DNA from 3 places in the Streptomyces sp. NBC_01515 genome. Region 1 is predicted to be linked to each of the others. Evidence: riboswitches for the same ligand, from Rfam matches in the RefSeq annotation. Region 1 holds a riboswitch; each other region holds the start of a gene.
What was found. A riboswitch is a leader RNA that binds a small molecule or an ion and turns the genes downstream of it on or off. The one in region 1 is predicted to bind cobalamin.
Positions count from the first base shown of each region.

Region 2: linked by a shared signal. The riboswitch ahead of OG407_RS13825 (cobalamin biosynthesis protein) and the one ahead of OG407_RS02255 (ABC transporter substrate-binding protein) in region 1 are both predicted to bind cobalamin.
Region 3: linked by a shared signal. The riboswitch ahead of OG407_RS33945 (ribonucleoside-diphosphate reductase subunit alpha) and the one ahead of OG407_RS02255 (ABC transporter substrate-binding protein) in region 1 are both predicted to bind cobalamin.

Region 1 covers NZ_CP109416.1:584,645-587,914, forward strand. Annotated here, with positions in the region: gene OG407_RS02245 (ABC transporter ATP-binding protein) at 1-28, opposite strand, end outside; gene OG407_RS02250 (FecCD family ABC transporter permease) at 25-1,038, opposite strand; gene OG407_RS02255 (ABC transporter substrate-binding protein) at 1,035-2,096, opposite strand; cobalamin riboswitch at 2,150-2,363, opposite strand; gene OG407_RS02260 (universal stress protein) at 2,536-3,270, shown strand, end outside.
Region 2 covers NZ_CP109416.1:3,123,141-3,126,410, reverse strand. Annotated here, with positions in the region: gene OG407_RS13830 (cobyric acid synthase) at 1-791, opposite strand, end outside; gene OG407_RS13825 (cobalamin biosynthesis protein) at 788-1,729, opposite strand; cobalamin riboswitch at 1,829-1,971, opposite strand; gene OG407_RS13820 (hypothetical protein) at 2,106-2,327, opposite strand; gene OG407_RS13815 (anion permease) at 2,362-3,270, opposite strand, start outside.
Region 3 covers NZ_CP109416.1:7,464,431-7,467,700, reverse strand. Annotated here, with positions in the region: gene mctP (monocarboxylate uptake permease MctP) at 1-1,037, shown strand, start outside; gene OG407_RS33950 (GNAT family N-acetyltransferase) at 1,158-1,664, shown strand; cobalamin riboswitch at 1,710-1,841, shown strand; gene OG407_RS33945 (ribonucleoside-diphosphate reductase subunit alpha) at 1,965-3,270, shown strand, end outside.

The DNA of each region.
Region 1 (3,270 bases):
GGCCGGTGTCCGGAGCGCGGGTGCTCATGTCTTGCTCCGACCTCGGTGCAGGACAATCACGAACGCGGGTACGCCGATCAGTGACGTCACCACCCCCACCGGCACCTCCTGGGGATCGACGACGGTACGGGCGAGGGTGTCCACCCACACCAGGAAGACGGCTCCGGTCAGCGTGGTGACCGGCAGCAGTCGTACATGCCCGGAACCGGTCAACGCACGGGTGACATGCGGCAGGACCAGGCCGACGAAGCCGATCGCCCCGGCGCAGCTGACCAGGACGGCGGTGAGCAGCGCGGTGGCGCACAGCAGGATCAGCCGGGTTCGGGCGACGTTCACGCCGAGGCCTGCCGCTGCCTCCTCGCCGAAGGCGAACGCGTCCAACGTGGTGGCATGGCCCAGGCAGACGACCAGCACGAGCGCCAACGCGCCCGCGCACAGCAGCACTTGACCCCAGTCCGCGCCGGACAGCGAGCCGAGCAGCCAGAAGAGCACACCCTTGGTGGTCTCGGCGTCCGCCGACGTCAGCACCGTGAACGACGTGAGCGCGGAGAAGAGTTGCATGGCCGCCACGCCGGACAGCACCACCCGGTCCATGCTCGCGCCGAGGCTGTGGCTGAGCAGCATCACCAGCCCGAAGGAGAGCAGGGCACCGACGAACGCGCCCGCCGCCAGCGACACCGCCCCGCCGCCCACCCCGAGCACGACCACAGCGACCGCCCCCGTGGACGCCCCGGACGAGACGCCGAGCACGAACGGGTCCGCCAGCGGATTGCGCAGCAGGGACTGCATGACCGCGCCGCACAACGCGAGCCCGGCACCGCAGACGGCGGCGAGCAGCGTGCGCGGCATGCGCAGGTCCCAGACGATGCCGTCCCTGAGCGGGGCGAGCGTGCTCTCGCCGCCGCCGAGGTGGGACGCGATGGACGCCCACACGTCGGCCGTGGAGATGTCGGCGGGGCCGATGGTCACCGCGAAGGCCACGGAGACCAGCAGCGCGATGAGCCCGCCACCCGTCAACAGCAGGGTGCGGACGGTCACTTGGCGAGTCCGAAGTCGCGCAGGCCTGCGGCGACCTGCTCGATCCCTTCGACGGTGCGGATGGAGGGGTTCATCGCCTGGCCGCTGAGCAGGATGTACCGCTTCTTCTTGACGGCGGTGAGGTTGCGGGTGGCCGCGTTGGTCTCCAGGAAGTGGATCTTCGCCTTGGCGGTCTCGGCGGTCTGCGACTTGCGGGTCAGATCGCCGAGGACGATGACGTCGGGGTCGCGGTCGGCGACGGTCTCCCAGTTGATCTGGGGCCACTCGTCGTGGGTGTCGGAGAAGGCGTTCTTCGCTCCGACGGTGCGGGTGATGGCGCCGGGGGCGCCGCAGCAGCCCGCCAGGTAGGGCGACTGAGCGTTGGCGAACCAGTACATGAGGGTGGTGTCGGAGGCGTCGAGGCCGGTGGTGGCCTTGGTCACCCGCGCCTTCAGCTGGGCCACGAGCTGGTCGCCGCGCGCCTTCACGCCCATCGCGCGGGACAGGTCGCGTATCTCGCCGTAGACGCTGTCGAGCGTGAGCGGTGTGCTGCGCGAACCGTCGCCACCGCTGTCGTTGTCCTTGCCCGCGCAGTCGGACGGCGAGACGTACGTCGGCACGCCCAGCTTCTCGAACTGTTCGCGGGTCGCGACTCCGCCCTTGCCGAGCGTCGAGACGAAGGAGGCGGTGACGAAGTCGGGTTCGGCGTCGAGGACCTTCTCGAAGGAGGGGGCGTTGTCGGCGAGGCGCGGCACGCTCGCGTTCGCCTTCTCCAGGCCCTTGAGCACCGGGTCGGTCCAGGTGGCGGTGCCGGCGATGCGGTCGGCGAGGCCGAGGGAGAGCAGGATCTCGGTGGTGCCCTGGTTGAGGGAGACGACCCGCTCGGGGGCCGACTTCACCGTGACCTTGTGCCCGCAGTCGGTGAGCGTGAGCGGGAAGCCCGCGGCGGACTTCTCCGTCTCGCCGTCGGCGCTGTCGCCGTCGGATCCGCCGCACGCGGTGAGCAGCAGGGCGGGCGCGACGAGGAGGGCCGCGGTACGGCGGCGCAGTGGGACGGGGGCGGTACGGATCACGGGCATGCCTTGCCTGTCGGGGCTCGAACGCGGAGCCTGGCCTACGAACTCCCCCTCGCCGAGGGCGAGAAGGTGCCAGCAGGTCTTCGGACTCGGGTTCGTCCGGACGGGGCGCCTTCCCGGCGCGTCGCACACCGGCTCCCTCGGCCGGCCCGCGTCGCCCCAGTGGCGTGGATTGCCCCGCCCGTCCCCCTCACCGCTGCGCGTCAGTTCCGGATTCCCACCGGATTCCCTGGCCTCGGTTGTGGCGCGACTGGCCCGGCCAACGTATCAAGATCGGCGGTCGGCTCCCGCTGCGGGGTGCGGCACGGAGGTGCTCCTGAACCACTGCCGCTCTGTACCGGTACCGCTGGACTTTCCCCCGGTTCCGTCCGACCCCTGTGCGGCACGCTCCGCGCGGCGGATCGTAGAGGCCCCGACCCGCTCGCACGGAGGTCCAACGGCCATGGCCCAACTGATCGTTGTCGGTGTCGACGGTTCCGCGGACAGTCGCATCGCGGCCGACTGGGCAGCAACGGAAGCCGGGTTGCGTGGACTCGCCCTGCGGGTCGTCCACGTCTCGACACTCCCCGACGAGCAACTCCTCACCACCTGGCCCTACTTCCGCGAGCCCTCTCCCGACGCCCTCGTCACGTCCCTCGCGAAGGACCACCCCGAACTCCGGGCCGAGGTGGTCGCCCTCACCGGAGAGGTCGTGCCGGCCCTGCTCCCCCTGACCGCCGAGGCGGACTGCACGGTCCTCGGGCTGCGCGGTACGGGCGGTTTCGCGGGCCTGGCCCTCGGTTCCGTGGCCCACGGGGTCGCCGAGCACTCCGAGCGGCCGGTGGTGCTGGTGCCGAGCGGGTCCGTCCACAGCCGTCGCCCGCGGTCACCGTACGGCGTGACGCTGGGGGTCGACGGCGGCGAACTCCCCGGCGCCGTCGTCGACTTCGCCTTCGACGCCGCCTGCCGACGCGACACCGGCCTGCACGTCGTCCACGCCTGGCGGCTGCCCTCGCCCGCCGAGCACTGGATGCCGTACGCACCGCCCGAGAAGGACCGAGGACGCTGGGAGGACCAGGAGACGCAACGCCTCTCGGACGCGCTGCGGCCCTGGCGGGAGAAGTATCCGCACGTGGGTGTCTACGAGGATCTCCGTCTCCAGAGCCCGGCGGCCGCCCTGGTCCAGGCGTCGGTCCCG
Region 2 (3,270 bases), 2.5 Mb from region 1:
ACCCGCAGCACGTCCTCGCCGACCGGCGGCGCGGTGTTCGACTCGCGCACGGTGCCGCGCAGCGAGATCCGCAGCCCGTCCTCCTCGTCGATCCCGAGCCCGTGCCGGAACGGCAGCACGCCGTACGTCCGCCGCCCGGTGAGGCCGAGCAGCATCTCCAACCCCGGTTCCAGCAGCGATACATCGCCCCGGAACTTGTTGACGAGGAACCCGGCGACGAAGGCCTGGTCCTCGGGGCTGAGCAGCGCGACGGTCCCGAAGAAGGAGGCGAAGACGCCCCCGCGGTCGATGTCGCCGACCACGAGCACGGGCAGTCGGGCATTGCGCGCGATGCCCATGTTCACGATGTCGGTCCGCCGCAGATTGATCTCCGCGGGCGAACCGGCCCCCTCACAGATCACCGCGTCATACGTGCCCCGCAACTCGGCGAGACAGTCCAACACGGTCCCGAGCAGGGCCTCTTGCCGCCCGCCGTGATAGCCGCGGGCACTCATCTCGCCAACGGGCCTGCCCATCAGCACGACTTGGCTGGTGCGGTCGCTGCCCGGCTTCAGCAGCACGGGATTCATCAGCGCGGTCGGCTCGATCCGGCACGCCTGGGCCTGCATGGCCTGCGCCCGCCCGATCTCGGCACCCTCGCGCGTCACGAACGAATTCAGGGACATGTTCTGCGCCTTGAACGGCGCGACCTTCACACCCTGCCGCACCAGCCACCGGCAGATCCCGGCGGTGACGACACTCTTCCCGGCGTCCGAGGTGGTGCCGGCCACCAACAACCCACCGCCGCTCATGACTTCAGCCCCTTCACCAGCAGCCGCCCGGCGACACTGACCCCGAGCGCGAGCAGACCGACGCGCCGGGACAGCCGTACGGCACGCGCGATGTCCGGTACGGCGACGGCGCGTCCGTCGCCGTTCAGCACGGGCCGGTGCTCGACCCGGCCGCCGTAGGAGAGCGTCCCGCCGAGGCGTACGCCGAGGGCTCCCGCGAAGGAGGCCTCCACGGGGCCTGCGTTGGGGCTGGGGTGTTTGCGGGCGTCGGTGCGCCAGGCGCGGGCGGCGCCGCGCGGGTCGCCGCCCGCGACGGTCGCGAGGGCGGCGGTGAGGCGGGCGCCCGGCCAGCCGGCGACGTCGTCGAGGCGGGCCGAAGCCCAGCCGTAGCGGCGGTACTTGGCCGACTTGTGGCCGACCATCGCGTCGAGGGTGTTCACGGCCCGGAAGCCGACCAGGCCCGGGACGCCCGCGATGCCGCCCCAGACCAGGGCGCCGACGACCGCGTCGGAGGTGTTCTCGGCGACGGACTCGACGACGGCCCGGGCGATCCCGTCGGCGTCGAGGGACTGCGGGTCCCGCCCGCAGAGGTGGGGGAGCCGGGCCCGCGCACCGTCGATGTCACCGGCCTCCAGCGCCCGCCCGATGACCCCGGCCTCGCGCGCGAGGGAGGTCCCGCCGACGACGGCCCAGGTGGCGGCGGCGGTGAGGGCGGCAGAGGCCGTACGGGACGGTCGTAGGGCCGAAGTGGCCGCGGCGGCGAGGGTGATGGTGCCACCGACGCACACGGCGGTGTGCAGGGCGCCCCAGCCCCGGTGGTCGCGCCACAGCACCTGTTCCACGGCGCCCGCGGCACGGCCGAAGGCGGCGACCGGATGCCCGCGGCGGGGATCGCCGAGCAGGTGGTCACCGAGGAGGCCGGCGGCGGCGCCGTACGCGAAGACGCGATCGGCACGCATCGGGTCAGCCGATCGCTGGATCGGACACGGTGCGGGTACGGGACCTCGAACGACAGCCGAGCATGGCGATATGTCCTCACTCAGGGTGTCCACGCCCTGGTTCGACGAGACCGGCGGTGAGAGTTCCTGGCTCCCGGGGGTGTCTACCCCGGTGACAGTGGCGGGACCGCGCCGGATTCGCACCGGCTTCCTCTCCTGCCGCCGTATATGGCTCCGGCAGTCCACCATGCTGTTGGAAGGGCCGTCAACTTGCTGTTGACCTGCGGGGACGGAGTGTGCTGATGCCCACACGCGAGGGATCGGAGGGGTCACGCGGACGTGGGGTGCGGGACGGCGATCCGTCCCGCACCCCACGTTCCGTTCGACTGGCGGCCGGTCAGGCCACGATCAGATAGATCCCGTACGCCACCGCCGCCGCGCAGGCCGCGAAGCAGGCGTACGCGCCGGTCAGGGCGAGGGGCGCGGAGTCGCCCTGGGCGGTGGCGCGTTCGCGGCGGGAGAGGCCGACGATGCCGAGGGTGAAGACGGCCACCAGGGAGACGGTGGCGACGAGGCTGACGCCGAAGACGGAGCCGAGGGCTGCCCAGTCGATGTGCATGCTGATTCGTTCCTTCGTGTCCGGGGCGCGGGGCTCAGACGGCGGCGGCCGGCGGTGTCGCCGGGTCGGACTGCACGATGGGGGCCGGGTTCACGGGCGGCGAGGGGATCGTCGCCGTGAGGCCTTCGGAGAGGGCGACCGACGGGGGCGGCGGGGTCACGGCGGCGATCGCGGTGGTGATCACGCCGGCCGGTTCGTCGATCTCGTTGACGTTCGAGGCGTCGACGACCTGGCGGCGGGAGAGCAGCCAGATGCCGGCGCTGGAGGCGACCAGGAAGACGGCCACCAGCGCGGTGCCCCAGTCGCCGAGGTCGGTCACGGACTCGGCGAGCGCGCCGACCAGCGCGGCGGCCGGCAGCGTCAGACCCCAGGCGACGAACATCCGGGTCGCGGTCGACCAGCGGACGACCCCGCCCTTGCGGCCGAGGCCCGCGCCCATCACCGAGCCGGAGACGGCGTGCGTGGTGGAGAGCGAGAAGCCGATGTGCGAGGAGGCCAGGATGACCGCGGCGGCGCTGGTCTGGGCGGCGAAGCCCTGCTGCGGCTGGAGGTCGGTCAGGCCCTTGCCCATGGTGCGGATGATGCGCCAGCCGCCGATGTAGGTGCCCATCGCGATGGCGAGGCCCGCGGAGAGGATGACCCAGGTGGGCGGGTCCGAGTCGGGGGCGATGGAGCCGCCGGCGATCAGGGCCAGGGTGATGATGCCCATCGTCTTCTGCGCGTCGTTCGTGCCGTGGGCCAGCGAGACCAGTCCGGCGGAGGCGATCTGGCCGGCGCGGAAGCCCCTGTCGGCGGCCTTGCCCCCGGCGTTGCGGCTCAGGGCGTAGGAGAAGCGGGTGGCGAGCATCGCCGCGATGCCCGCGACGATCGGGGCGGCGACCGCCGGGAGCAGGACCTTGGTGACCAGGACGTCGCCGTGGACCGCGCCGGTGCCGGCCGAGGC
Region 3 (3,270 bases), 6.9 Mb from region 1:
GGGCGCCCGCGCTGATCGCGTTCGTGAAGGACGGGCTGATCTACCTCGTCATCACGGTGGCGATCATCTACATCCCGATCAAGCTCGGCGGCTTCGACGACATCTTCAGCGCGGCGGGCGCCAAGTTCAAGGCGGCCGGGGCGGGCGGACTCGTCCCCGCACCGGCGGGCCAATGGACGTACGCCACACTGGCGTTGGGCTCGGCGCTGGCCCTGTTCATGTACCCCCACTCGATCACCGCGACGCTCTCCTCCAAGAGCCGCAACGTGATCCGCCGCAACACCACGATCCTGCCGCTGTATTCACTGATGCTGGGCCTGCTCGCGCTGCTCGGCTTCATGGCGATCGCGGCCGGAGTCAAGGTCACCAACGGCCAGTTGGCGATCCCGCAGCTGTTCGAGAACATGTTCCCGGACTGGTTCGCGGGCGTGGCCTTCGCGGCGATCGGCATCGGCGCCCTCGTCCCCGCGGCGATCATGTCCATCGCGGCGGCGAACCTCTTCACCCGCAACATCTACAAGGACTTCATCAAGCCGGACGCGACCCCGGCCCAGGAGACAAAGGTCTCCAAGATCGTCTCCCTCCTGGTGAAGGTGGGCGCCCTGGCCTTCGTCCTGACGATGGACAAGACGGTCGCCATCAACTTCCAGCTCCTGGGCGGCATCTGGATCCTCCAGACCTTCCCGTCCCTGGTGGGCGGCCTCTTCACCCGCTGGCCCCACCGCTGGGCCCTCCTCACCGGCTGGGCGGTCGGCATGATCTACGGCACCCTCGCCGCGTACGGGGTCGCCTCCCCGACCCAGGACCACTTCGGCGGCTCGTCCAAGGAGATCCCCGGCATCGGCGAGATCGGCTACATCGGCCTGACGGCGTTCGTGATGAACGTCGTGGTGACGGTGGTCCTCACGTTCGCGCTGAAGGCGTTCAAGGCCCCCGAGGGCGTGGACGAGACAAGCCCCGCCGACTACACGGCGGACGCGGGCGACCCGGGCGTAGAGGTGGAACTACCTCCGGCAACAGCAGGGGCAACCCACTAACGCAGGCTGACCGTCCCCACCCAGGGGCGCGGGGAACTGCGCGACCAGCCACACACGACCCGCAGCGGGCCACCGGGAGCACCCCCCTCGGCGGCCCGCTGTTCGTACACACTGACCCCCATGGACATCCTCATCCGCCGAGCCAACCCCACCGAATACGAAGACCTCGGCACCCTCACAGCCCACGCCTACCTCGACGACGGCCTCCTCGACTACGGCGACGACGACCCCTACCTCCCCGTACTGAAGGACGTAGCAAGCCGAGCCGCAGCAGCCGAAGTCCTCGTCGCCGTGGAGGGCGACCACCTCCTCGGCGGAGTCACCTTCGTCCCCGGCCCCGGCCCGGTCGCCGACATAGCGCGACCCGGCGAGACAGAGATCCGCGCACTGGCGATCGCCCGCACCGCCCGCGGCCGAGGCGCAGGCGAGGCCCTCGTCCGCGCCTGCATCGACCGTGCCCGAGCCACCGAGGGCTGCGAGGCCGTAGTCCTGTCGACCCAGAGTTCCATGCACGCGGCCCACCGCATCTACGAACGCCTGGGTTTCGTCCGCACCCCCGACCGCGACTGGAACCCCGTGCCACACCTGGACGATCTCACTCTGCTCACCTACAAGCTGACACTCTGAAACCACCGCGACACAACATCTGGTGGTGACGTGACAGGCGAGCACAAGATGTATGCTCATGCTCGCTGTCGCCGCAGGGGAATCCGGTGCGAATCCGGAACTGTCCCGCAACGGTGTACTTACGTGCATATGCACGCATGGTCAGTCCGAGGACCTGCCGACAGCTCGCGTCCGGCCACCCGGCCAGGCGCATGACGTCCGGGCCTCGTGGAGTGGGCCGGTGGACGCGACGCCCCGTGCGCTCGTGTACTGCCGCCTGCCCTCGGCGAGGCCCCGTGCCGAGCGAGGGAGAGCCCCACCGTGACCATCGCGCCAGCAGAGCCGGCATCAGCGACCCAGGTGAACGAGGCGATCGTAGCGACCGCGACCGGACCCGGAACCGACGTTCCCGGTACGGCTGTTCAGGGCGCCGACGGCCCCGGTACCGCGATCCTGCGGACCCTGACCGAGCTGACCGCCGACCTCCCCGACGCCGACCCCGGCCGGGTCGCCGCCGCCACGTTGCGCGGCCGGTCCGCGCACGCGGACGTGGCGGAACTGCGCGAGCTGGCCACGGAGGCGGCCGCCGGCCTCATCTCCGAGGACCCGGTCTACTCCCGGCTGGCCGCCCGGCTGCTGACGGTCAGCATCGCCGCCGAGGCCGCCTCCCAGGGCGTCACGACGTTCACCGAGTCCGTCGCCGTGGGCCACCGCGAGGGCCTCATCGCCGACCGCACCGCCGAGTTCGCGACGCTGCACGCGGCCCGCCTCGACGCGCTGATCGCCGCCTCCTTCGATGAGGGCGCCGACGACCGCTTCGGCTACTTCGGCCTGCGCACCCTGTACAGCCGTTACCTCCTGCGGCACCCGATCACCCGCAAGGTCATCGAGACCCCCCAGCACTTCATGCTGCGCGTGGCCGCCGGTCTCGCCGAGGACGACAGCACCCGCGCCCTGGACGAAGTGGCCGCGCTCTACCGCCTGATGAGCCGCCTGGACTACCTCCCGTCCTCCCCCACGCTCTTCAACTCCGGCACCCGGCACCCCCAGATGTCGTCCTGCTACCTCCTCGACTCCCCGCTGGACGAGCTGGACTCCATCTACGACCGCTACCACCAGGTCGCCCGCCTCTCGAAGCACGCCGGCGGCATCGGGCTGTCGTACTCCCGCATCCGCAGCCGGGGTTCGCTGATCCGGGGCACGAACGGGCACTCCAACGGCATCGTCCCGTTCCTGAAGACGCTGGACGCCTCGGTCGCCGCGGTGAACCAGGGCGGCCGGCGCAAGGGTGCCGCCGCGGTGTACCTGGAGACCTGGCACTCCGACATCGAGGAGTTCCTGGAGCTGCGGGACAACACGGGTGAGGACGCCCGCCGTACGCACAACCTGAACCTCGCGCACTGGATCCCGGACGAGTTCATGCGCCGGGTGAACGAGAACGGCGACTGGTCGCTGTTCTCCCCCGCCGACGTGCCCGAGCTGGTCGACCTGTGGGGCGACGAGTTCGACGCCGCGTACCGCAAGGCCGAGGCGCAGGGGCTCGCCAAGAAGGCCATCCCGGCCCGTGACCTCTACGGCCGCATGATGCGCACCCTCGCGCAGACCGGCAACGGCTGGATGACCTTCA